4 regions of the Paenibacillus guangzhouensis genome follow, and region 3 is predicted to be linked to each of the others. Evidence: predicted binding sites of a transcription regulator. Region 3 holds the regulator's gene; each other region holds the start of a gene.

Region 1 (6,052 bases), 3.3 Mb from region 3:
CCGCGCACCGACGCCGGCGTAATCTGGTTCAGCAGCGTATATTGCGAGGGCATGATCAGAATTTCCCCGACGGTGAAGATCACCATGAACAAGATGAACATCGACCATGTGAAAGAGAAGGCATATCCCAACTCCGCTAGAACGAACAGCAGGCTCCCGAACGTAATGGCATACAACGGGGATTTGCGCTGCGTCCATTTGGCGATGATCGGCTGCAGCAGAATAACCAAGGTCGAGTTGACCGTAAGCAGGACGGCGAGCAGCTTCTCGCCATCGGCAAACTGCGTAGGCAAATAATTGGCGAATGCCACGGACCACAGACCTTCCACGGCAGTAGTCAAGATGCATGCGCATACGAAGAATAGGAGTGCGGCATCCCGCCGTAACACATGCCAGGACGCGCCTATCGTGAGAGAAGGAGAGGCAACCGATGCCGGTGCACCGCGATCCTTCAATCGCTGCAGTGCAACGAACAAGACGATGGCATAGGCGAAATAACAGATGGCCATCAGCACGAATGGCGTCGGACTTCCGGTCAGACCCAGCGCAAGGCCGATCAAAGGCCCCACGGCAAATCCGATATTCACAGCCATGTACCGCAAGGAATACACGGTAGATCGTTGATGCTCCGGCGTGAGATCGGCAAGATAGGCATTCGAAACCGGGGCGAAAAAGGCGCTGCCAAATCCCCCGATGACGACAAGAGCGAAAATGAGCGCCGGATGCGGCACCATGGCGTACCCGGCATAGATCACGCTGGAGGTCGTAAGTGAGAGGAGCATCAACTTTTTCCGACCGATCCGGTCCGATAGATACCCGCCAATGAATCCGCCCACGGTGCCCGCCAATGCCCCTGCACCAATCATGAACCCGATTGTTCCAACACCGAGACTCGTATGCTTCGAGAGATAGATGACGAGAAAAGGCGAACACATGGATAAGAATAAATTCGTGATGAGCGATCCGGTCAGCAAAATCACTATGACCGGATGGAGCTGTGTTGGTAAGCGTAATAGTCTCATGTCAGACCTCCGTTAAACATGTGTTCTGTGAATGTACGCTGCAATGTCAGATTCCAAATGATTCAGAGGTCCCATCCGAGAGCTGTAGGATTCGATTTTATCCTTCACGTAGTGGGAGCGCAGCAGCCCAGATAGACGAAGCGCCGTCAGATGATAGTGCACATTGCTTTTGACTAGGCCGATATAGGCGGCGATTTCTTTGAAGGAACGTGGTTCTTCGGCGACGTATTGCAGGATGCGCAGTCGATTCTCATCGGACAGTGCCTTCAAGGTGTTCATCAGCTTGAAGGACGGTACGGTAGGATCTGTTGCAGGCATTCCCACCGGATATTGACAGACAATCAACCCCTCGTAATGATCGATGACCGTATACGGATTGCAGTGGATCTGCGGGACAAGCAGCACCTTCTCAATGCCAGGGCTAGGCTCGACGCGAATCCCATTCGTACACTGTTCAATCAGCTCGACCGCGGGAGTCGAGGGGAGGAGCTGTGCGACTTGATCCCCACTGTGCTTCAGCACGCGAAGGAACGCCGGATCGATATGACGGAAATATTGTTCGTGCCAGTCATGCAGCGCGGAGACGATGAGATCCCGAACCGAGTTCATGTCTTCTTTGAACGAAGAGACCCATGGCACAAGCTTCTCATAGATTTCGCCTGGTGCCATATTCGTGAGCCAATGCAGAAAATTCTCCACCGTACGTTCGCCGGGGCACTGCCAGACTAATAAATTCAATCGGTGTAGCACTTCTAGTCGATGATCCTCAAGCCGCTCCGATAAGGAATCGCTGAGACGACGACGTACGTCGGTTTTCCATGCTTTGCCGAATGCATTATGTTTGGATGTCGGATGCTCGATGTAACAATAGAGGCTCACGATCAGTTCATAGACCGGTGAGGAATCTACTTGGACCACATAACTCATGAATGTTTCACTCCTATAGAACTTATAATATGTTCTAATTTTATAGAACAATTTCATAAAGTCAAGAATGACATGCAACGCATTTCCATTTATTTCACAAAAAATCCATTAATAATGTGCGTAGGATCACACGTGATTAGTTAAAAATCAATATAATACAAGTATGTTACTTTTTTCACATAGTAGTGATGGAGGCGGGTTCGATGAAAAAAAAGTTGGTCATGATCGGCAATGGGATGGCGGGTGCACGTTGTGTTGAAGAAATTCTAAAAAGAGATGCTGACATGTTCGACATCACCATGATTGGGGATGAGTCTTATCCGAACTATAACCGGATAATGCTATCGAATGTCTTACAAGGCAAAACAACTTTTAGTGAGATTAATATAAATGATTGGGATTGGTATAAGGAGAATAACATTCAACTGATCTCGAATGAACGCGTCATCGACATTCAGCGGGAGCAGCAGCAAGTCGTTACGAATCAAGGGAAGGTCATTCCTTATGATGAGCTGATTATTGCGACGGGATCGAGCGCATTTATTCTTCCGGTGCCAGGACATGAGCTCGAAGGCGTTGTCGGGTTCCGCACAATTGAGGACACCGAGTTCATGATGGAAGCGGCGAAGCAATACAAGAAAGCGGTCGTTATCGGCGGCGGATTGCTCGGATTGGAAGCGGCCCGGGGGCTGATCGATCGCGGGATGGAGGTGCATGTCGTTCATCTGCTACCGAACCTAATGGAGATGCAGCTTGACGGTGAAGCGGCAAAGCTGCTCCAGAAGGACCTCGAGAAGCAAGGCATGAAGTTCCTAATGGAGAAGAAGACGACGGAAATTTATGGCGAGAAGCGGGTTGAAGGGCTTAAATTCGATGACGGTACAAGTGTCGAATGTGATCTCGTCGTGATGGCGGTAGGGATCAGACCAAACGCTGCGATTGCGCGGGAAGCAGGGCTTGCTGTAGGTCGCGCCATTCAAGTTGATGATTTCATGCAGACGTCGGATCCTAACATTTATGCGGTTGGGGAATGTGCGGAGCACCGGGGAATCGCCTATGGACTTGTTGCGCCGCTCTATGAGCAAGGCGTTGTGCTGGCAGATGTATTGACAGGAAAGCCAACCGAAGGGTATCAGGGCAGCGTGCTCTCGACGCAGCTGAAGGTAGCGGGATGCGACTTGTTCTCGGGCGGAGAAATTCATGAACGGGAAGATACGAAAGCCATTGTCGTACAGGATCAAGTGAAGGGTACCTATAAAAAAGTGCTCGTCCGCGACAACAAAGTTGTCGGCGTCGTCCTCTATGGCGATGCATCGGATGGGACGCGGTTGTTCAGCATGCTGAAGAAAGAAGCTGATATTCAAGAATATACGAATGCTTCTGTTCTGCACAAAGCGGGGGAAGAAGCGGGCATCGACGTAGCTTCGATGAGCGCGAATGAGACCGTGTGTGGCTGTAATGGGGTGACGAAAGGCACAATTGTCGGCGCAATTCTCGAGCATGGATTGACGACATTCAATGAAGTGAAAGCTGTCACCAAAGCAGGCGGATCGTGTGGTAAATGCCGCGGGGTAGTCGAGGCGATTCTGGCACACACGCTTGGCGATAAGTTCGATGCAGCAGCGGAAGTCACTGGCATGTGCAGTTGTACGATGTTATCCCGAGACGAGGTCGTCGAAGCGATTCGTGAGAAAGGCATGCATACGCCGAAAGAAGTCCGGATCGTGCTTGGCTTCAAACACGAGGAGGGCTGCTCGAAATGTCGTCCTGCCTTGAACTACTACCTGCGGATGCTGCGTCCAGATGAATACGAGGATGACAAAGCATCGCGATTCGTCAACGAACGGATGGACGGTAACATTCAGAAGGACGGGACGTTCTCGGTGGTTCCGCGGATGTACGGTGGTACGACAACGCCGGAAGATCTGATTCGTATCGGCGAAGTAGCGAAGAAATACAATGTGCCGCTGGTGAAAATTACAGGCGCAGCACGCGTCGGACTCTTTGGCGTGAAGAAAGAGGATGTGCCGAAAATATGGGCTGAGCTTGAAATGCGTTCGGGTTACGCTTACTCCAAGTCGCTGCGCAACGTGAAAACTTGTGTTGGGTCGCAGTTCTGCCGCTTCGGGACGCAAGATTCGCTCGCGCTCGGCATTCGCTTAGAGCAGGAGATTGAGATGGTGGATACGCCGCACAAGATGAAGATGGGGGTAACCGGTTGTCCGCGGAATTGTGCGGAAGTATTGACGAAGGATTTCGGCGTCGTCTGCGTAGAGAATGGGTTCCAGTTGTATTTTGGCGGTAATGGCGGGACAGAAGTCCGGGAATGCGACAGCTTGACGACGGTTGCGACGGAAGACGAAGTGGTGCAAATGGCGAAAGCCTATGTGCAGCTCTACCGGGAGACGGGCATTTATGGCGAGCGTACAGCTCCTTGGGTCGAACGTGTCGGCGTAGATATGGTGCGTATGGTCCTCGATAATCAGGATCAGGTGGAGAAGCTAGCTGGTAGATTTGAACTCGCACGGGACACGTACCGCGAGGCATGGAGCACGACCCTCGAAGATGAGAAGCGCCGGAACATGTATACCATTGAACAACGATAGAAGGGATGATCGCGATGAGTACAACGATGAATATGATCAAAGTAATCAAGCTCGAAGATCTTGCGATACAGATCGGCAAAGAAGTGCATGTGAAGGAGAAGTCGATCGCCATCTTTCGCCTATCGAATGGTGATGTCCGTGCGGTGAGTAATCGTTGTCCGCATAAGAACGGTCCGCTTGCTGAAGGGATTGTCTCCGGGGAATTCGTGTTCTGTCCTCTGCATGACTGGAAAATCTCGCTTGTCACAGGTGAAGTCCAGAAGCCAGATGATGGATGCATTGAAGTATATCCGACGGAAATTCGTGACGGTTATGTCTATCTCGGGGGGCTGTAATGGATGAAGGAGCTCATTAATGTCATTAACAATGCAGGCGTAGGGAAAGTCGCTTTATTGAATCGCAGCAAAGGGAAGTACCTGACTTCCTCGATGCTCGCCGGATTGTTCGTAGGTCTGGGTATCATTCTCATCTTCACCATTGGCGGGCTGTTATCGCCGGCGCACGTGCCGAGCACCAAGATCATTATGGGGATCTCCTTCGGGATCGCCCTCAGCCTAGTCATCATGGCGGGCGGCGAATTGTTCACGGGCAATAACTTTATTCTGACCGTGAGTACGTTAGAAAAGAAGACCACGTGGCTTGAGACGATGCGCATATGGTTCTACAGTTACATTGGCAATTTTGCAGGGTCCATGCTCGTGGCGGCCATCTTCGTCGGAACGGGGCTAGCGACTGGCGGTGTAGCGGATTTCATCAACACGGTAGCTGGAGCCAAGATGAATGCGCCATTCTTCGAATTGTTCATGCGCGGCATCTTGTGTAACACGCTGGTGTGTCTTGCGATCTGGTGCTCGATGAAATTGAAGGAGGAGACGGCGAAGCTCATCATGATTTTCTGGTGCCTATTCGCCTTCATCACGTCTGGCTTCGAGCATAGCGTGGCGAATATGACGTTATTGTCGATCTCGCTCTTCATCCCGCATCCGGAGACGGTATCGTGGGTAGGACTTGCGGCGAACCTCGTTCCCGTAACGCTTGGGAACATCGTCGGCGGTATGCTCTTCGTAGGTATTGCGTATTGGTATATTGCACGGGAACGGGAAAAGTAGTAAAAGGGCTGCACAGTGTCATGCTGTGTAGCCCTTTTTTGATTGGAGGAGAGGAGACGCATTGCCCGATTTCCTTCGACCCAGTATCCTCCTCGCACCTACAATGGATTTTTGCACGAACTTGGGCTAGTTTGCGCCCTGAACAGTACTTATCCTGTATTTGTGCATGATAGAGCAGCGTTTGAAGCGCAAAAGGGACGATAAAGCAGCTCTATCTTGCAAAAAATCCACGATAGCATGAGGAAACTAGCAAACGTAGCAGTCTATCTTGCAAATATCCAACATAGGTGAGGGGGAAGGGAGCGGGGGGCCACTCTATCCCTACTTGCTCCCTTGCTCCATCTACTTGAATGCCGTGTCTAGGTTACGCTCCCTTGCTCCAAGCTAT
Region 2 (6,052 bases), 2.9 Mb from region 3:
TACTAGATGAAGCGACGAGCAGTATTGACACGCGTACCGAGCTGCATATTCAAGATGCGCTGCTGAATATCATGCAGGGGCGGACCAGCTTCATTATTGCGCATCGATTGAATACGATTCGGGATGCCGATACGATCATGGTCATTGACCACGGCTCGATTGCAGAGAAGGGCGGACATGATCAGCTGCTGCAAGAAGAGGGTGTCTATGCCAGAATGTTCAACAACCAGTTCCGCAACCTGGAAGAGAAGCTGTCGTAATCTTAGAGGCAGCAACGATATAACGACGAGGCGACACGGCCTCCTTTTCACATAACTTGCCAACGCGCTGATGCACCATGTAATATTAGGCTGTACGCTACGCAGTACGTTGACAGAGGGAAGGAGGTACGACATGGCACTAGGACCGCGTGTATTAAAGACAGGAATTGCTGTCGCAATGGCACTCTATATCAGCTTGCTCCTTGGATTTCAGACGCCTGTGATTGCAGCCGTTGCCGCGATCTTTGCTATGCAGCCTTCGATTTATCGATCTTGGCGGTATTTCCTGGATCAGCTTCAGACGAATACACTGGGTGCGGCGATTGCGCTAGTCGTCGGGATGGCCTTCGCGCATGATCCGCTGATCATCGGATTGACTTGTATTGTCGTGATTATGATCTGTCTTAAGATGAAGATGGAAGAGACCATCGGCCTGACCTTGGTGACGGTCATCGCGGTGATGGAAGCTTCCGGGCAATGGGATTTTGCGTTAAGTCGTTTCTTGCATACGCTCGTCGGGATTGGTTCTGCATTTGTGATTAACATCTTGTTCTTCCCGCCGAAGCCGAATGTGCAGTTCTTGAAGCAGATTGATGCCGTGTTCAACCGGATGTCGCTGCTCCTGCGGACCGCCATCTCTGATGAGATGAAGGAATCTTCATTCCGTGCAGAATACCAAGCGCTTGAGACAGAAATGTTATCACTGCATGATAAATTCAAATTGTTCGAAGAAGAGATTAAGAAGATCAAACGCGCTAAATATCGCAGATCGCGGCAGATTGTCGTCTATAAGCAAATGCTGAACACGCTCCAGAAAGGTCTTGAGGTGCTGGAGGCGATCGACAACCATTATTTCCAATCCACGCGGACGCCGGAAATTAATGAAGCCTTCGATCGGCATTTGGAGCTGCTCGAGAAAGGGCATGAGCTGGTTCTGTTGAAGCTCGACGATAAAATGAAGCCGGAGCTGGAGAGCATCGAACAGATGGAGATCGAGAACGAGAAGTTCCTCCAAGCCGTGATGCAAGAGATTCACTTCGATGATGGCTCCCGCCGATTATCGATCGTCGCCGCCGCCTGTTATGAATACGGGTATCAGATTGCTCGTCTGGATCGACTCGCAGGCCATGCGGATATCGAAGAGAAGTCATCGTCATAAGATCATGCATAGAAAAGACCCGGGTGTAGGTATGCGAAAAAGCGGACCTAGCGCTTGGGTCTTTTGTCTGTTATGATAGCGTAGGGTCAAGAAAATGCTGGAAAATCGCTGGTTTTACCCTATATATCTTTGGTCATCCCCGTGCTCAATGCAAGTGCATTTGACCTTCTTTTTCGTCTTTTTCAGTGCATTGTGTGACGAAATCAGGAATGTTCCCTTGCGAAACCGGATTCGCGGGAGATAATGTGATAAAAATCACATTAGAAATATCACAGTTCTGCCAGAATACAGGAAGGAAGTGAGGCAGGGGTATCTTGACCTCCAAATTTAGAGTTATTGAAAGGTGGATATGAACGGATGGATGCTGTATTTCTGGCAAGATTACAATTCGCATCGACGACAATCTTTCACTTTATCTTCGTACCGATATCCATTGGTCTTGCGTTAACGATTGCAATTATGCAGACCATGTACGTCGTTAAAGGCAAAGAAGAATACAGACGCATGGCGAAGTTCTGGGGTAAATTATTTCTGATTAACTTTGCAGTGGGGGTTGTTACGGGGATTCTGCAAGAGTTCCAGTTCGGGATGAACTGGTCGAACTACTCGAGGTTCGTCGGGGACGTCTTCGGGGCGCCGCTCGCGATCGAAGCTTTGCTCGCGTTTTTCTTAGAATCGACGTTTATCGGTTTATGGATTTTCGGATGGGATCGGTTATCGAAGAAAGTTCATCTGCTCTGCATTTGGCTCGTTAGCATCGGTACGATTATCTCAGCATTCTGGATTCTACTCGCGAACTCATTCATGCAGCGTCCGGTCGGATTCCAAATTCAGAACGGCCGTGCTGAGATGAATGATTTCTGGGCCCTGGTCACCAATGGCCAGCTGCTCGTGGAGTTTCCACATACGGTATTAGGTGCTTTTGCTACAGGTGCGTTCCTGATTACAGGGATAAGTGCTTACAAGCTGCTGAAGCGCCAAGATGTTCAATTCTTCAAGAAATCTTTCCATATTGCGATTATTATCGGTCTGATCTCTTCTGTCGGCGTAGCGCTGTGGGGGCATCAGCAAGCACAATATTTGATTCATACGCAGCCGATGAAGATGGCGGCAAGTGAAGCGCTGTGGGGCAAGAGTGGCGACCCTGCAGGTTGGACGGTCATCGCGTCCATCGATCCGAAGAAGCAGGAGAACGGGTTCGAGTTGCAAATTCCTTACCTGCTGAGCTTCTTGTCGTATAGTAAATTTTCTGGTGAAGTCAAAGGGATGTTAGAACTGCAAGCCGAGTATGAAGCGACATATGGCCCAGGTAACTATATCCCGCCAGTGCGCACAACCTTCTGGAGTTTCCGCATCATGGTTGGAGCGGGATCCCTGATGATTCTATTTGGTCTATATGGTACGTTCCTGGCATGGCGCAAGAAGCTGGAGCAGCCGAACAAATGGTTCATGCGTTTGATGGTCTTCGGTATTTCGTTACCGTTCATCGGGAATACGTTCGGATGGATCATGACGGAGATTGGGCGTCAGCCATGGACGGTCTTCGGCTTGATGCGTACGGAAGACAGTATCTCACCAAGTGTGAGTGCTGGTCAGGTTCTATTCTCGGTGATAGCTTTTTCAACTATTTATCTGATTCTGGCGATTATCCTTGTCTATCTATTCATCAAAGTGATTCGTAAAGGGCCGAATGCGCCGGATGATCACCATGATGAACATTCCCATGATCCATTCGATCAAGTTGTGAAGGAGGAGAAGCAGCATGCACTTACTTAATGATCTCTGGTTTGTTCTAGTGGCGGTGCTGTTCATTGGGTTCTTCTTCCTCGAAGGGTTTGACTTCGGTGTCGGGATGTCGACGAAATTGCTCGCGAGAACGGATGGAGAGCGACGTGTGTTGATTAATTCGATTGGGCCTTTCTGGGACGCGAATGAAGTTTGGTTGATTACAGCAGGGGGCGCGATGTTCGCAGCTTTCCCGAACTGGTATGCGACCTTGTTCAGTGGATATTACACACCGCTTGTGTTCCTATTGCTAGCTCTGATCGGACGCGGTGTCGCGTTCGAATTCCGTGGCAAAGTGAAGAACGAGACATGGAAAAAAACATGGGATTGGGTTATTTTCCTCGGCAGCTTATTGCCGCCGTTACTACTTGGTGTTGTCTTCGCAGGCTTGATCAAAGGGCTTCCGATTGACGCACAGATGGAAATGAAGGCCGGATTGTTCGACATGGTGAACGGCTATACGCTTGTTGGTGGTCTAACGGTCGTAATGTTGTGCCTCGTGCATGGTCTGATGTTTACAACATTGCGTACCGTGGGAGACTTGCAAGTAAGAGCGCGTAAGCTCGGACAGATGCTGCTCATTCCACTTGGGGTGTTACTGGCTGTCTTCGGGATCATGACGTATACAATGACGGATGTGTTCGAAGTTCGCGGCGGCATTCTTGCAGCGGTCGGCGTCGTTGGTCTCATTGCTTTCTTGTTGTCAGGTTACTTCATGAAAATAAAAAAAGATGGCTGGGCTTTCGGGATGACGGGTGCGGTGATCGTGTTGTCGGTCGCATCGGTATTTATCGGTTTGTTCCCGCGTGTTATGATTAGTTCGATTGATCAAGCGTTCAACTTAACAATCGATAATGCAGCATCGGGAGCGTACTCCCTTAAAGTCATGACGATTGTTGCATTAACAATGCTGCCATTCGTCTTGGGATATCAGATTTGGAGTTACTTCGTATTTCATAAACGGGTTCACGAGAAGGAGCACTTGGAGTACTAATGGGAAAAGACGTGATGGGACTGAAGGGGGCAAAGTCGGTGCTTGCACTGACGGCCATCCTCACCCTCGTTCAAAGTGTATCTATTATATTGCTGGCGACATGGTTGGCGGAGGTTATCTCCGCCTTGTTCGCTGGCCAACCGCTGCAGGAACAGTACGGCAAAATGGCCATGTTCCTGTTTGCTTTTATATTGCGGCAAGTGACGGGGCTTGCGATGCAAAAGCTGGCCTATCGATTCGCAGAGACGACGGGCAGGGACTTGCAGCAGCAGCTGCTGCAGAAGCTGTTCGAGCTGGGACCTCGGTTCGCGAAGAAAGAAGGAACCGGGAATCTGGTCACGCTCGTACTCGACGGCATCTCGCAATTCCGCACCTATCTGGAGCTGATCGTACCGCGGATGATGGGTGTGGCGATCACGCCTGCGCTCATTGTGGTATTCATCTTCGTGAAGGATCCTTCCGCAGCGCTTATTCTGATCGTGACGATGCCGATTCTGATTGCATTCATGATCTTGATCGGGTTGGCGACGAAGAAGCATACGGAGCGGCAGCTCGAGACGTATCGGAAGCTCTCGAATCATTTCGTCGATTCGTTACGCGGGCTCGAGACGCTGAAGTTCCTCGGCCGCAGTCGCTCCCATGGGGATACGATCGAGCAGGTGAGCGATCGCTACCGCAGCGCGACGATGAAGACGCTGCGGATGGCGTTCCTCTCTTCGTTCGCGCTGGATTTCTTTACGATGCTGTCTGTCGCTTCCGTGGCGGTAAGCCTTGGACTGCGTCTCATCAACGGTGAGATGGGGCTTGAAGTTGCCCTGCTCGTGCTGATCCTTGCGCCGGAATATTTCTTGCCCGTGCGGATGGTCGGGGCCGACTATCATGCGACGCTCAAAGGGAAGGAAGCCGGCAAAGCGATGCAGGCTATGATTGCGGAGGAAGGGCTGAAGGTCGGAGAATCAGTGCTTCCGTCTGGATTCACGTGGACGCAGAATAGCGTACTGTCGCTTGCGAACGTGCAAGTGCAGCATGAAGCAGAAGGTCCGAGCTCTTTAAAGGATGTCTCCTTGGAGATTTCAGGCATGAAGCGGATCGGGATTATCGGGGAGAGCGGTGCGGGCAAGTCGACGCTCATCGATGTACTTGGCGGCTTTTTGCAGCCGAACGCAGGCACCTTCCGCTTGGACGGCGTCATCATCCCAGGGCTGCATGATGCAGCGTGGCGCGGAGAGACGACGTACATTCCGCAGCACCCATATATTTTCGATATGTCGCTTGCGGACAACGTGCGGTTCTACCGTCCAGAAGCATCCGATGAAGCGGTGCTGGAGGCGATTGCGGCCGCAGGTCTGCAAGAGCTGGTCGCACAGCTTCCGCAGGGCATGCAAGAGCTGATTGGGAATGGCGGTCGGCAGCTGAGCGGCGGGCAGGAGCAGCGGGTGGCGTTGGCGCGCGCTATGCTCAGCGATCGTTCGGTCATCCTGCTCGATGAACCGACGGCACATCTGGATATTGAGACAGAGATGGAGATCAAGGAGACGATGCTGCCCTTATTCGCAGATAAGCTCGTGTTCCTTGCGACGCATCGATTGCATTGGATGCCGGACATGGATCTCATCTTGGTGATGGATAAAGGCCGACTGGCTGAGATCGGGACGCATGATGAGCTGCTTGTGCAGCGCGGCGTCTATTACGGACTGATGACGGCAGAAATGGAGGGGATATCGTGAGAGAAGAATCGTGGTTCCGTCCTTATGTTCGGCAGCACGGATGGCGGTTCGCCATTGTTATTGCGTTGTCCCTCCTGACGGTGCTCGCTGCAAGCTCCTTGATGTTCACATCAGGGTTCTTGATCTC
Region 3 (6,052 bases):
CGTCAGTTCGCACTTCAAATTGAAGACTGGACGGAAATTCCGCCACCACGGGAAGAGATGCTATCCAATCCACTCGAAGGGCAGACCTTTGAACAGTTCTGTACAGATTCGATTGATCGTCTGCGACAATTCCTTCCTCAATTCGAACAGCGTGAAGCGCAGAATATTATGTTCCATGAAGTAAATTCGGCGCTGGAGGATGACCATCATCTTCTGTTGGAAGCGGGTACAGGAACGGGTAAATCCTTAGGATATCTCATTCCATCGATTTACTACAGTGTCAAAAATGAGAACAAAGTCGTCGTCAGCACACATACAATCAATCTGCAAGAGCAGATCAGACAGCGGGATGTGCCGCTTTTGAAGACGATACTGCCGGTTGATTTTAAAGTATCGGTGTTAAAGGGGCGCAGTCATTATTTGTGCTTGCGCAAATTTGAACATAAAATAAATACGAAGGACTTCGTCACGCCTAAGGAAGATATTATTACAGCAGCACAGATGCTGGTCTGGCTCGCGGAGACGGAGCATGGGGATAATGAAGAGCTTCACTTCGGCAATAAAGGCGCTGACTTCTGGGATACGGTCGCAAGCGACACCGATTCCTGTCTGAACCGGGCATGCCCTTGGTTCCGCAAATGCTTCTATCATCGTGCTAGGCACGAGGCGAATATTGCTGACGTGATTATTACGAACCACTCCTTATTGTTCACAGATATTAAGGTAGATCATCGATTCTTGCCTGCCTATGATCATCTGGTTATCGATGAGGCGCATCATCTAGAGGAAGTTGCCGGGAAACATCTCGGTCTGCACGTGAAGTATTTCGGGCTTGTTCATATTCTGCTGCGTCTGCTTAAGGATAGTAAGAATGGCCAATTGCCAACGCTTCGGAATCGGCTTCATGTCATTCCCGACGAAAAAGCGCAGATGGCTTGTGAGATCATCGAGGATTCATACTCACAGCTTGTCGATGCGAAGGAGATGTGGGACAAACTAACGGAAATCCTGTTCAGTATGATGCCACAGCGAACAAGCGATGCGAACCAAGAGCAGGGACAATATGTCTATCGTCTGCAGACGGAGAAAATGCCAAATGATTGGGATACGGCCTCCATGCTGGAAGACCAGCTGAATGCCCTCTTGAATGAAATTGTCCGCAAATCAGAACGATTGCTCCAAGATCTTCGTGATGTGCAAGAAGATTACGGCATTCAAGCGGCTGTGACGGACCTATCTGGTACCGTGAAGGATTTGGCACGTGCTCGCGATGATATTCGTTATTTCATGAAAATGAAGGAACCCAATGTTGTATTCTGGATGGAAGCGAGCGGTCATTTCCGCAGCAAATCCTTGCAATTATTCGCCGTTCCAGCGGATGTGAGCGCACAGCTGAAGGAATACTTCTTCGATAGCAAGAAGAGCATCGTGCTCACGTCAGCGACGTTATCTGTTGATAAATCGTTTCAGTATATGATTGAGCAGTTAGGTCTACAGGAAGCGCAGGATCAAGGGCGACTTCAGAGCATGGTGCTTCCATCGCCATTCCAGTATCGGAAGCAGGCGTTAGTCGTCATCCCACGGGATTTCCCGATGCTCAAAGGCTCGAATCCGGACGCCCACTTCATTCAGACTTTAGTGAAGTCGCTGTCTGATGCAGCTGTCGCCACACAAGGCAGAATGCTCGTCCTATTCACTTCTTATCGGATGATGAAGCAAGTGTATGACCCATTAAAAGAGCTGCTGAGCCCACATCAAATCCAAGTTATTGGACAAGGGATCGACAGCGGGAATCGCAGCAAGCTCACCCGGCGGTTTCAAGATCAATCCGCCTCCGTTCTTCTTGGTACGAGCAGCTTCTGGGAAGGAGTCGACATCCCAGGCGATGCACTAACCTGTCTCGCCATTGTGAGGCTTCCGTTCCAGCCGCCGAATCATCCGCTCATTGAAGCGAAAGCGGAACTGCTGCAGAAGGAGAAGAAGAATCCATTTATGAAATTATCGGTTCCGCAAGCGGTGATCCGGTTCAAGCAAGGATTTGGCCGACTGGTGCGCACCGCGCAAGACCGAGGCATCGTCATTATTTATGACACCCGCGTCATCGAATCTTATTATGGCAAGTATTTCTTATATTCTTTACCCGGGCCGAAGATGGAACATATGCGCCTGGATCAGATCGTGCCTCGCATGCAAGAATGGCTGTCGGACGAGGAAGAGAGGGGAGTCATCCATGAAAACAATGAAAATATCTGAAGCAGTTGTACGTCGTCTTCCCATTTATTTACGTTATTTAAGTGAATTGCAGCAGCGTGAAGTGCTGACCGTCTCTTCGCAAGATCTTGGATTGAAGCTGGATTTGAATCCAGCTCAAATCCGTAAAGATTTAGCGTATTTTGGTGAGTTCGGCCGTAAAGGGATCGGCTATGATGTTGCCTATCTCATTCAGAAAATCCGTCAGATTCTAAAGCTGAATCAGCAGATTAATGTCGCTCTTGTCGGGGCCGGTAATCTCGGGCAAGCATTAAGCAACTACAATACATATCTTAAGGATAATATGAAAATTGTAGCTGTCTTTGATGCTTATCAACCAAAAATCGGAACCAAAATCAACAATATTGTGGTACAGCCGATGGAAGATTTGGAAGCAACGGTTCGTGAACATAATGTTCGGATCGGTATTATTACGGTTCCAGCGCTCGAAGCACAAAATGTAGCCAATGCATTCGTCAATGCAGGGGTCGAGGCAATTCTGAATTTCGCGCCGGTCATCTTAAAAGTACCTCAGCATGTGCGCGTGCATACGGCTGATTTTACAACAGATTTATTGAGCTTGGCGTACTACTTGCATAATGGGAAGGATATGGACGAAGATGAAGAAGAATCTATGGATCATTAAGAACGGCTATTTTGCCGTGATGAACGAAGATAAACCGGTTATACATGGGGTTATGGTGATCGAAGGAGATCACATTCGTTATGTAGGTGAGCAGCTTCCGGCGGATTTGGTCATCCCTGAGGATGCAGAGGTCATGGATGGCAAGGGGCTCTTGTTCTTGCCTGGATTAATGAATACACATGGTCATGCAGCGATGTCTCTTCTTCGCGGTCACGGGGATGATCTTGCACTGCAAGTATGGCTTCAAGAGAAAATGTGGCCGATGGAAGGGAAATTCACGTCCACGGATGTCTATTGGGGCACATCGTTATCTGTCCTTGAAATGTTAAAGGGCGGTACGACGACATTCCTAGATATGTATGATCATATGGATCAAGTTGCAAAAGTAACGGACGAGTCCGGCATTCGTGCGGTTCTGATGCGTGGTGCGATCGGTCTATGTCCTGAGGATGTTCAACAGGCGAAGCTTGCAGAGGCTGTTCGATTCGCGAAAGATTGGCATGGGAAAGCAGATGGCAGAATTACGACCATGATGTCGCCGCATGCGCCTTATACGTGTCCTCCAGCCTTTATTGAGAAGTTCGTTCAAGCTGCGCATGATCTCGACCTGCCTATGCACACGCATATGTCGGAGACAGCTGCAGAAGTCCAGCAGAACGTGAACGAATACGGTCTTCGCCCTGTAGCGCATTTGGAGAAGCTTGGCGTGTTTACGCGTCCGACGCTTGTTGCGCATGCCGTACATTTGAATGATGAGGAAATTGAGACCCTTGCTCGGTATAATGTAAGTGTATCGCATAACCCTGGTAGCAACCTAAAGCTTGCGAGTGGGGTCGCGAGAGTAACAGATTTGTTAAAAGCAGGGGTAACCGTATCGCTTGGTACAGATGGCGCAGCGAGCAACAACAATCTCGATATGTTCGAAGAAATGCGTCTCGCTGCATTGATCCATAAAGGAGTATCGGGTGATCCGACGGCCGTACCTGCATTAGAAGCTCTTCGTCTTGGCACAGTCTATGGAGCGAAATCGATCGGATTAGAACATGTAACGGGTGTGTTACGTGAAGGAATGAAGGCCGATTTCATCGCAGTCAATATCGATCAGCCTCACTATAAACCGCATACAGATCTCATATCACATGTCATCTATTCGGGTGCTGCGCAAGATGTCTGGCATGTATGGGTAGATGGGAAGCAGGTTGTGAAGAATCGGGAATGTCTAACCCTCGACGAAGAAAAAATTATGCGTGAAGCACAGGCTTGCTTCGATGGATTGCTGGCGCGTTAAGGGAGTTAGAGATGCAGAGAAGATGGATCGTTATTATCTTATCGGTCATAGTACTGATTATGCTCGGCCTGCATTTGTATTATCGGAATGTACAGAGCGGTGAGTGGATTGCAGAAGATCGAGCTTCACGGGCCGCACAAGAGCAATCGGCGCTTAAGAAAGTGAACGGTGTGCAGAAATCCGTATGGGAAGATGTCTATTACATCGTGAATGGCATCGACGAACTAGATCAGAATGTCGTGGTATGGGTGAATCAAGAGGGAACATCCGTGCATAAGGAACCGCTGAAGCAAGGATCGACGAAGGAAGCGATACAGGCCAAAGTATTAAGTCGATCGCCTGGTGCAGACATTATTACGATTGTACCGGGAATATGGGAACAGCAGTATGTGTGGCAAGTGTTCTACAAGGCTTCCAAAACGGAAGATGAGAAAGTCCATTATTACTACGACTTTTATCGCTTCTCCGATGCCGGATATTTGACAACCTATACGCTGCCGAATCGATAACCTACCCTCCTCAAAAACTTATTCTAAAATAGGAATCTCACCAATATACTTTCCTGATCGATGATGTGATATTGATCGGAAGGGGTTGGTACGTTCCATGGGCATTCGTTTTTTGAAGATTGGGGTGCTGTACTTTATCTTATCAATGGGCTTAGGACTGTATATGTCAATGGCGAAAGATTATGTGCTTACAGGAGTTCATGCGCATGTAAATCTCATTGGTTGGCTATCTATGGCGGTATCCGGCATCATCTATCTATTGTTCCCAAGAGCGGAGAGCAGTCTACTAGCCAAGTGGCATTTCTGGTTAATGAATCTTGGGATCATCATCATGATGGGGTCTCTCGTCACGTTATTGCTTACGAAGGAAGATATGCCATGGGGACCTATCACCGGTGGTGGAGGCGTCCTGATCATCCTAAGCGCGATTTGCCTCTTGATTAATATCTTTAAACATGCGAATACGAATGAGACGCGTACCTTGAGAAAATCGAAGTAATGCAGTCGATCGCGAAGAGCTTGCCTATTACGGCAGGCTCTTTCTTTGTCTTTAGATAGGATGGTAAGTCTTCCACACATTACATTCTTCAATCGTGTATACTCTGTGATATACTCTGTGATATACGATATGAAGGAGGGCGTTACATTGAAAATACGTGTTAAACCATTAATTCTAACACTGGTCGGATCGATGGCCGTCCTATTCGGCGGTTGGTTCTTCTATCAGAATGTTGCCGTGCAAAGTCCTGTAGAGAAAGTAGCCAAAGAAGTATCGACCGTATCCGAGGCGAAAGCGAATATTACGCGTAATGATGTTCAGCTTGCCATCCAAGTTCAACCCGGCGCGAATTTGCGAGAAATCGTTCAACATATATATCAGTCTGGAAATAAAGTGCTTGGCGAGAAGAAACTGAACATTACCGTCATCAATCCTTCGTCTCCTCTGCTTGATGATTGGTGGTCGCATGCCCTGTTCGGCGTTGCGCAAGCCATGGAGAACAAACAATATACAGAGGTCCCGCAAGTGTTAGAAGAGACGAGCAAGTCGTTACATCAGCCACAAGTTCATGCATCTGCAGAGATGGATGATCGAAATGTATATATTACCATCACCGACGGCAAAGCGAGCAAATATATCATTCTTCCTAGGAAGGGTGAGCCCGTGGGGGTGTGGCCAAATGCTTAAAGCTTGGAGAGAAATCGTCTTTGGCTTTGTGATTGCGTTATTTGTTTTTCTCGGAATGATTGGGGTGAACATCCTGCCTTTTGTAGGCATTGCCCTTGTCATGGGTGTCATTTATCTCGCGATGAAGAGTCGAGGCGGCAGTTTGGCCGTTGGCGGCCAGCAGAGACGAGTCG
Region 4 (6,052 bases), 2.3 Mb from region 3:
TCGAAAAACCCGATTGTCATGTGTCATCAATTCCTATCGTAAAAATTTATAGTTATGTGGTGGTATTCCTAGCTAATTCTAGAATATCGCGGGTCGCCGATGATCGCAAGTTGATTCTTCGAACGGCAGTCCCTTCTATGGTACACTAGAGAAAATAAACTATAGCAATTATACAAGGAGATTTGTCATGGTCAAGTTCGTATCTTGGAATGTTAACGGCCTCCGTGCCTGTGTGAACAAAGGATTCTATGATTACTTCAAAGACATCGATGCAGATATATTTTGTGTGCAGGAAACGAAACTGCAGGAAGGTCAGATTGAACTCGAAATCGGCGAGGAATATATGCAATTCTGGAACTATGCTGAGAAGAAAGGCTATTCGGGGACTGCCATCTTTACCCGGCTGAAGCCATTATCTGTCCGTTATGGGATAGAGGAAGATTACGAGCCCGAAGGACGTATTATCACGCTCGAATTCGAAGACTTCTACTTCATCACCGTCTATACGCCAAATGCCAAACGCGACCTCTCCCGTCTGGACGAGCGCATGACATGGGAAGATCGATTCCGGGGTTATCTGCAAGAGCTGGACAAGCATAAACCAGTCATTGTCTGTGGAGACTTGAATGTCGCCCATCAAGAGATCGACCTGAAGCATCCGAAGCCCAACTTAGGCAACGCCGGCTTCACCCTCGAGGAACGGGATAAAATGACAACACTACTCGGCTCCGGATTCACGGATACATTCCGCCATCTCTATCCGGATCAGACAGACATCTACTCATGGTGGTCCTACATGCCGAAGGTGCGTGAGCGGAACGTGGGCTGGCGGATTGACTATTTCCTCGTCTCGTCGCAATTGAACGATGCGATTTCGGACGCAAAAATCGATTGCCACATCATGGGCAGCGACCATTGCCCCGTCATTTTGGAGATGAATCTAGCATCCCAATCCTAAAGGCTCGATACGTTTGAAGACGATTCGAAAAAGACGGTTATATAGGGGGATGTTCGGCGTGGCTGTCGTGTACATCCTCTACGTCACCTTTATGAACTTCATCCATGATCCACAGGCAGCTGCATTTCTCAGCCATAAGGTAGGACTGAAGCGCACGGTCAACACCTCGATTTGGCTGCCTGTGATGATGGTCCACATCGTTGCTGCTTGCATTGCTATGCTCGCAGGGGCCGTGAATTTCTCGAACCTTATTCTGACACGGTATCGTTCCTTCCACCGCGCGAACGGTTATCTCTATGTCATAGCCGTTATTCTCGTCGACATCACATCCGGCTATATGGCCCCCTATGCGACTGGCGGGAAAATGAACAGCATGGCATTTAACTTCATCAATTTCATTTGGCTTATCATGACCATCGCTGCCGTTGTATTCATTAAGCGGAAGCAGCTAGCGAAGCATCGCAAATGGATGATTCGAAGCTATGTATTCTGCTATACCAACCTTTTCATTCATCTCATCAGCTTCCTTGCGAGCAAAGGTGTAGGACTACCTTATGTGACGAGCTATACGATAGGTGTCTACGGCGCAATTGTGATTAACATCCTACTCGCGGAATGGATCATTCGCCGCGTCATATGAAGAATCAGGAGAGAGGGGGACGGTTCACCTCCGTCCTCCTTCCATCATTCATATTCCTCCCTCCATATCTTGGAAATGAATAAAAATCCATAAGATTGTGAAATTAATCACAATATTTCGACAGATGATATATTAAAATTGGAGCGAACCAAAAAGAAAGATAGAAAAGTGGAGGGGTACATCATGAAAAAGAAAGTATCAGCTATGCTTGTTCTCGTTCTCTCTTTCGCGCTCATCATCACAGGATGCGGTAACGGAAGCCAGAGTCAAAGCCAGGACAACCCGAAAAAAGAAGAGACAAAAGAAACAGAAGCCGTATCTGGAGCTACGCAAGCTGGCTATACGCCAGTTGATCAGCTTAAAGATAAATATGACATTATCATTGTCGGGGCAGGTGGCGCAGGGATGTCCGCTGCACTTGAAGCCAAAGCAAAAGGCATGAACCCTGTAATCTTCGAAAAAATGCCGATTGCCGGAGGAAATACGCTGAAATCATCTTCAGGTATGAATGCTTCCGAGACGAAGTTCCAAAAAGAACAAGGCATCAAAGACAGCAATGATCTATTCTATGAAGAAACGCTAAAAGGCGGTCATGATACGAACGACAAAGATATGCTTCGTTTCTTCGTTGATAATTCCGCAAGCGCAATCGATTGGCTCGACTCCATCGGCATTCGATTGAATAATATCACGATTACAGGCGGTATGAACGAGAAACGTACCCACCGTCCGGAAGACGGCTCGGCCGTAGGGCAATTTCTTGTAAGTGGACTCCTAAAAAATGTTCAGGAGAAAGAAATTCCACTATTCGTTAAAGCCGATGTTAAAGAAATTACAGAAAAAGACGGCAAAGTGAACGGCGTCAAAGTCGTGATCGATGGGAATGAGGAAAAAGAAATCGCAGCGAACGCTGTTGTTGTGACAACTGGCGGTTTTGGCGCGAACATGGATATGATCAGCGATGTTCGCTCCGACTTGAAAGGTCTTGTCACGACGAACCAAATCGGCAGTACAGGCGATGGCATTAAGATGATTGAGAAGCTCGGCGGCGTGACCGTGGATATGGATCAAATTCAAGTTCACCCTACGGTACAGCAAGAGAAGTCTTATCTTATCGGGGAAGCGGTCCGCGGTGAGGGTGCGATTCTCGTATCCAGTGAGGGCAAGCGATTCACCAATGAGCTGGATACACGCGACAATGTAACTGCTGCTATCAATAAACTTCCAGAGAAATCAGCTTATCTTGTATTTGATTCCGGTGTGAAATCCCGTGCCAAAGCCATTCAGCAATATGAAAAAATGGGCTTTGTCATTCAAGGAGAATCGGTCGAAGCTCTGGCCAATGCAATCAACGTTCCTGGAGATCAGTTAAAAACGACGGTAGATACATGGAACAGTGCGGTTAAGAATAAAAAGGATGCCGAGTTCGGCAGAACGACAGGAATGGACAACGACTTGTCTGGCGCACCTTATTACGCAATCAAGATCGCTCCAGGGATCCATTACACCATGGGCGGTGTCAAAATCAACACAAATACGGAAGTACTCAATAAAGACGGAAAAGCGATTCCAGGTCTGTTCGCAGCAGGTGAGCTGACAGGCGGTCTGCACGGCCAGAATCGGATTGGCGGTAACTCCGTTGCGGAGATCATCATTTTTGGTCGCCAAGCAGGCATCAAATCGGCTGAATTCGTAAAAGCACCTTAAAAGTGACGCCATTACTGGGTGTACACCTCACAAAGACCCTCATCATAGAGGGTCTTTGTGCTATCTGTATGCAATATTAGTCCCGATGGTACTTCCTCTTATCCTCATCTGTAATGAGCCTGATCACACGACATGGATTGCCCGCAGCAATAACGCCTGACGGGATATCCTTCGTCACGACGCTTCCTGCGCCAATCACACTATTGTCTCCAATGGTTACGCCCGGCAGGATGCTGACCCCTCCGCCAATCCATACGTTGTTGCCTACCGTAATCGGATACGCGATTTCTAGCCCCTCATTCCGCTGTTCGACATCGAGCGGATGCCCAGCCGTATAGAAGCCGCAATTCGGCGCGATGAACACATTGTCACCGAAGGTGATTTTGGCACAGTCCAACATGATGCAATTGTGATTCGCATAGAAATTCTTCCCGATCTCGATATTATAGCCGTAGTCGCAGTAAAAAGGCTGTTCGATGTGGAACGTCTCCGCTGTCTTGCCGAGCAGCTTCTTCAGGACTGCCGCCCGCTCCTCCAGCTTCTGCGGATGCAACTGATTATGCTCGTAACATAATCCTTTCGCATATGTTCGCTCATCGATGAGCTCCTGATCGTAGTTCGCGTTATACAGATAGCCTAGTGCCGCTTTTTCTTTCTCTGTCATGAGGTCCACTCCTTCTCCTATTCATATTCTAGTGAATGAGAGCGCAACATTTCAATAATACCTCTATGATACAACTAAAATATCAAAATGATGGAGGGATTGAGCAAATGAACACACTACAGGGAAAAGTCGCGCTGGTAACAGGAGCTAGTCGGGGAATCGGTAGAGGAATCGCGTTACGATTGTCACAAGAAGGTGCATTGGTAGCGGTACATTATGGGACCAACCGGGACGCTGCGGAAGAAGTCGTTCGTGAGATTCAGGATAGCGGAGGTGCCGCGTTGACTGTCGGCGCCAACCTGTCCACGCTAGATGGCATCCATCAACTATTCACTAGCCTGGATGAACAACTCATCGAACACACAGGCTACCATCGATTCGATATTCTGGTGAACAACGCAGGGTGGGGGCATGCTGCGACCATCGAGCATGTGAAGGAAGAATCCTATGATGCCATCATGAACACCAATGTTAAGGCACCACTATTTATCATTCAGCAAGCCTTATCTCGACTACGAGACGGAGGGCGTATTATCAATATGGCTTCGATGGCAACACGGTATGCTCTGCCCCACCTGCTAGAGTACAGCATCTCGAAAGGCGCTGTGAACACGCTCACCCTCGTGTTGGCTCAGCAGCTTGGAAACCGTCAGATCACCGTAAATGCTATCTCGCCAGGGTTTATCGATACGGATATGAATGCAGAAACCTTGGCTACGCAAGAAGGCCAGCAGTTCGCCGCTGGACTCTCAGCCTTCGGCCGATGGGGGCAGCCTGGTGATGTCGCTGATATTGCTGCTTTCCTCGCTTCGGATGACAGTCGGTGGATCACAGGTCAGATTATCGATGCGAGCGGCGGTTCGCGGCTATAATCCTATAGCGAAAAAGCCACCGATTCTTGAACCTGGTGGCTTCTTCTATTTTTACTACTTGCTCTGCTGTCCCGACAGCCACGCCGTCAACTCTTCGGTCTGAGCCATGACGGCAAGCGGATCGTAATACCATGAACGTTCCTCTGGCCATACGTACATCTTATTATTTTTGACAGCGGGAATGTTCTTCCAGATCGGATCCTTCTGGAAGTCCTCTAATGTGCGATGATTGGACGTCATGATGATATAATCGCCGGCATACTTATCTAGCAGCTCGGATGAAATTTCAGCCCACTGCTTCTCCATAATTTCTTTGCCTATTCCTTCGGGTGGTTTGCGCCCCAGCGCCTGATAAACGGGCTGTCCACCACGTCCGAAGTTATCCCCGTACACCCACGTTGATTTCTCCCCATCCTCCATAATTGTAAATGAAGCATTCGCAGGAATGGATGTATCCACTTTCGCCTTCGCTGCCGCAATTCGTTGATCAAATCCCTCAAGCCAGGCCTTGGCTTCGTCCTCTTTGTCGAACAGCTTACCGAAGTAGGTCAACTCTTCGTGCGCGTTTTTGAGATCGCCATACGGGATGACAACGGTTGGAGCAATTTGACTCAGCTGCGTGTAACTGTCTCCGTTCGCTGTAATAATAAGGTCCGGCTGAAGGCTCATAATTTTCTCAGGAGACGGCTTGCCATAAACCCCTGTATCTGCAACGCCAACAAGCGATTTCTTAAAGTAGTAATTCTGAATCGTCAACCCTGGCGCGCCCACAGGAATCACATCTAATGCAATCAAGCTTCCCAAATATTCTTCAGCTACGATTCGCTTCGGCTGCGTCGGAATGACAATATCCCCATGGACCGTGGAGATCGTCTTGGTTGCAGGTTCCTGCGATGCGCTTGACACCTGATTTTCTGCCTTTGTGTTTGATATAGCCGTGACAGCTTCCTGATCGGCCTTCGCAGCGCTACATGCCGACATAAAGACAAGCAGGAACATCATCACGATAAGCGGCAGACGGCGATGTCTTCGAAGATGATGAAATGTAATCAATGGAATATCCCCCTTTTTAACGATAACGATAATCATTCTCATATAAACTCTATCGTCTCGCCGCCCAAATGACCATACACGAAAGTGATCTCACGTCATGCATATTTGTGATCTTTCGTTAATGCATGCATCAGCTCGTGCAATTGGGCATACGTGGA

What was found. The regulator Rex, encoded in region 3, represses fermentation and respiration genes when NADH is low (regulators of the CRP and FNR family bind a similar motif). The targets are predictions, from matches to a motif close to TTGTGAAATATTTCACAA.
Region 1: a site for Rex is predicted at 2,113-2,130, ahead of nirB (nitrite reductase large subunit NirB). Genes of this name have one in related genera too.
Region 2: a site for Rex is predicted at 1,663-1,680, ahead of GCU39_RS26280 (cytochrome ubiquinol oxidase subunit I). Genes of this name have one in related genera too.
Region 4: a site for Rex is predicted at 1,694-1,711, ahead of GCU39_RS23640 (flavocytochrome c). Genes of this name have one in related genera too.

Annotation. Positions count from the first base shown of each region.
Region 1 is NZ_CP045293.1:6,484,508-6,490,559, forward strand. Features, by position in the region: gene GCU39_RS29030 (MDR family MFS transporter) at 1-1,022, opposite strand, end outside; gene GCU39_RS29035 (ArsR/SmtB family transcription factor) at 1,035-1,949, opposite strand; gene nirB (nitrite reductase large subunit NirB) at 2,153-4,555, shown strand; gene nirD (nitrite reductase small subunit NirD) at 4,570-4,890, shown strand; gene GCU39_RS29050 (formate/nitrite transporter family protein) at 4,894-5,664, shown strand.
Region 2 is NZ_CP045293.1:5,818,763-5,824,814, forward strand. Features, by position in the region: gene GCU39_RS26270 (ABC transporter ATP-binding protein) at 1-260, shown strand, start outside; gene GCU39_RS26275 (FUSC family protein) at 394-1,419, shown strand; gene GCU39_RS26280 (cytochrome ubiquinol oxidase subunit I) at 1,777-3,195, shown strand; gene cydB (cytochrome d ubiquinol oxidase subunit II) at 3,182-4,198, shown strand; gene cydD (thiol reductant ABC exporter subunit CydD) at 4,198-5,925, shown strand; gene cydC (thiol reductant ABC exporter subunit CydC) at 5,922-6,052, shown strand, end outside.
Region 3 is NZ_CP045293.1:2,919,327-2,925,378, reverse strand. Features, by position in the region: gene dinG (ATP-dependent DNA helicase DinG) at 1-2,253, shown strand, start outside; gene GCU39_RS13055 (redox-sensing transcriptional repressor Rex) at 2,231-2,896, shown strand; gene GCU39_RS13050 (amidohydrolase) at 2,871-4,184, shown strand; gene GCU39_RS13045 (cell wall elongation regulator TseB-like domain-containing protein) at 4,196-4,693, shown strand; gene GCU39_RS13040 (cbb3-type cytochrome c oxidase subunit I) at 4,791-5,192, shown strand; gene GCU39_RS13035 (hypothetical protein) at 5,340-5,879, shown strand; gene GCU39_RS13030 (AAA family ATPase) at 5,872-6,052, shown strand, end outside.
Region 4 is NZ_CP045293.1:5,251,270-5,257,321, forward strand. Features, by position in the region: gene murI (glutamate racemase) at 1-20, opposite strand, end outside; gene GCU39_RS23630 (exodeoxyribonuclease III) at 188-958, shown strand; gene GCU39_RS23635 (DUF2306 domain-containing protein) at 981-1,598, shown strand; gene GCU39_RS23640 (flavocytochrome c) at 1,782-3,305, shown strand; gene GCU39_RS23645 (sugar O-acetyltransferase) at 3,382-3,969, opposite strand; gene GCU39_RS23650 (SDR family oxidoreductase) at 4,077-4,841, shown strand; gene GCU39_RS23655 (ABC transporter substrate-binding protein) at 4,896-5,894, opposite strand; gene GCU39_RS23660 (ABC transporter substrate-binding protein) at 5,990-6,052, opposite strand, start outside.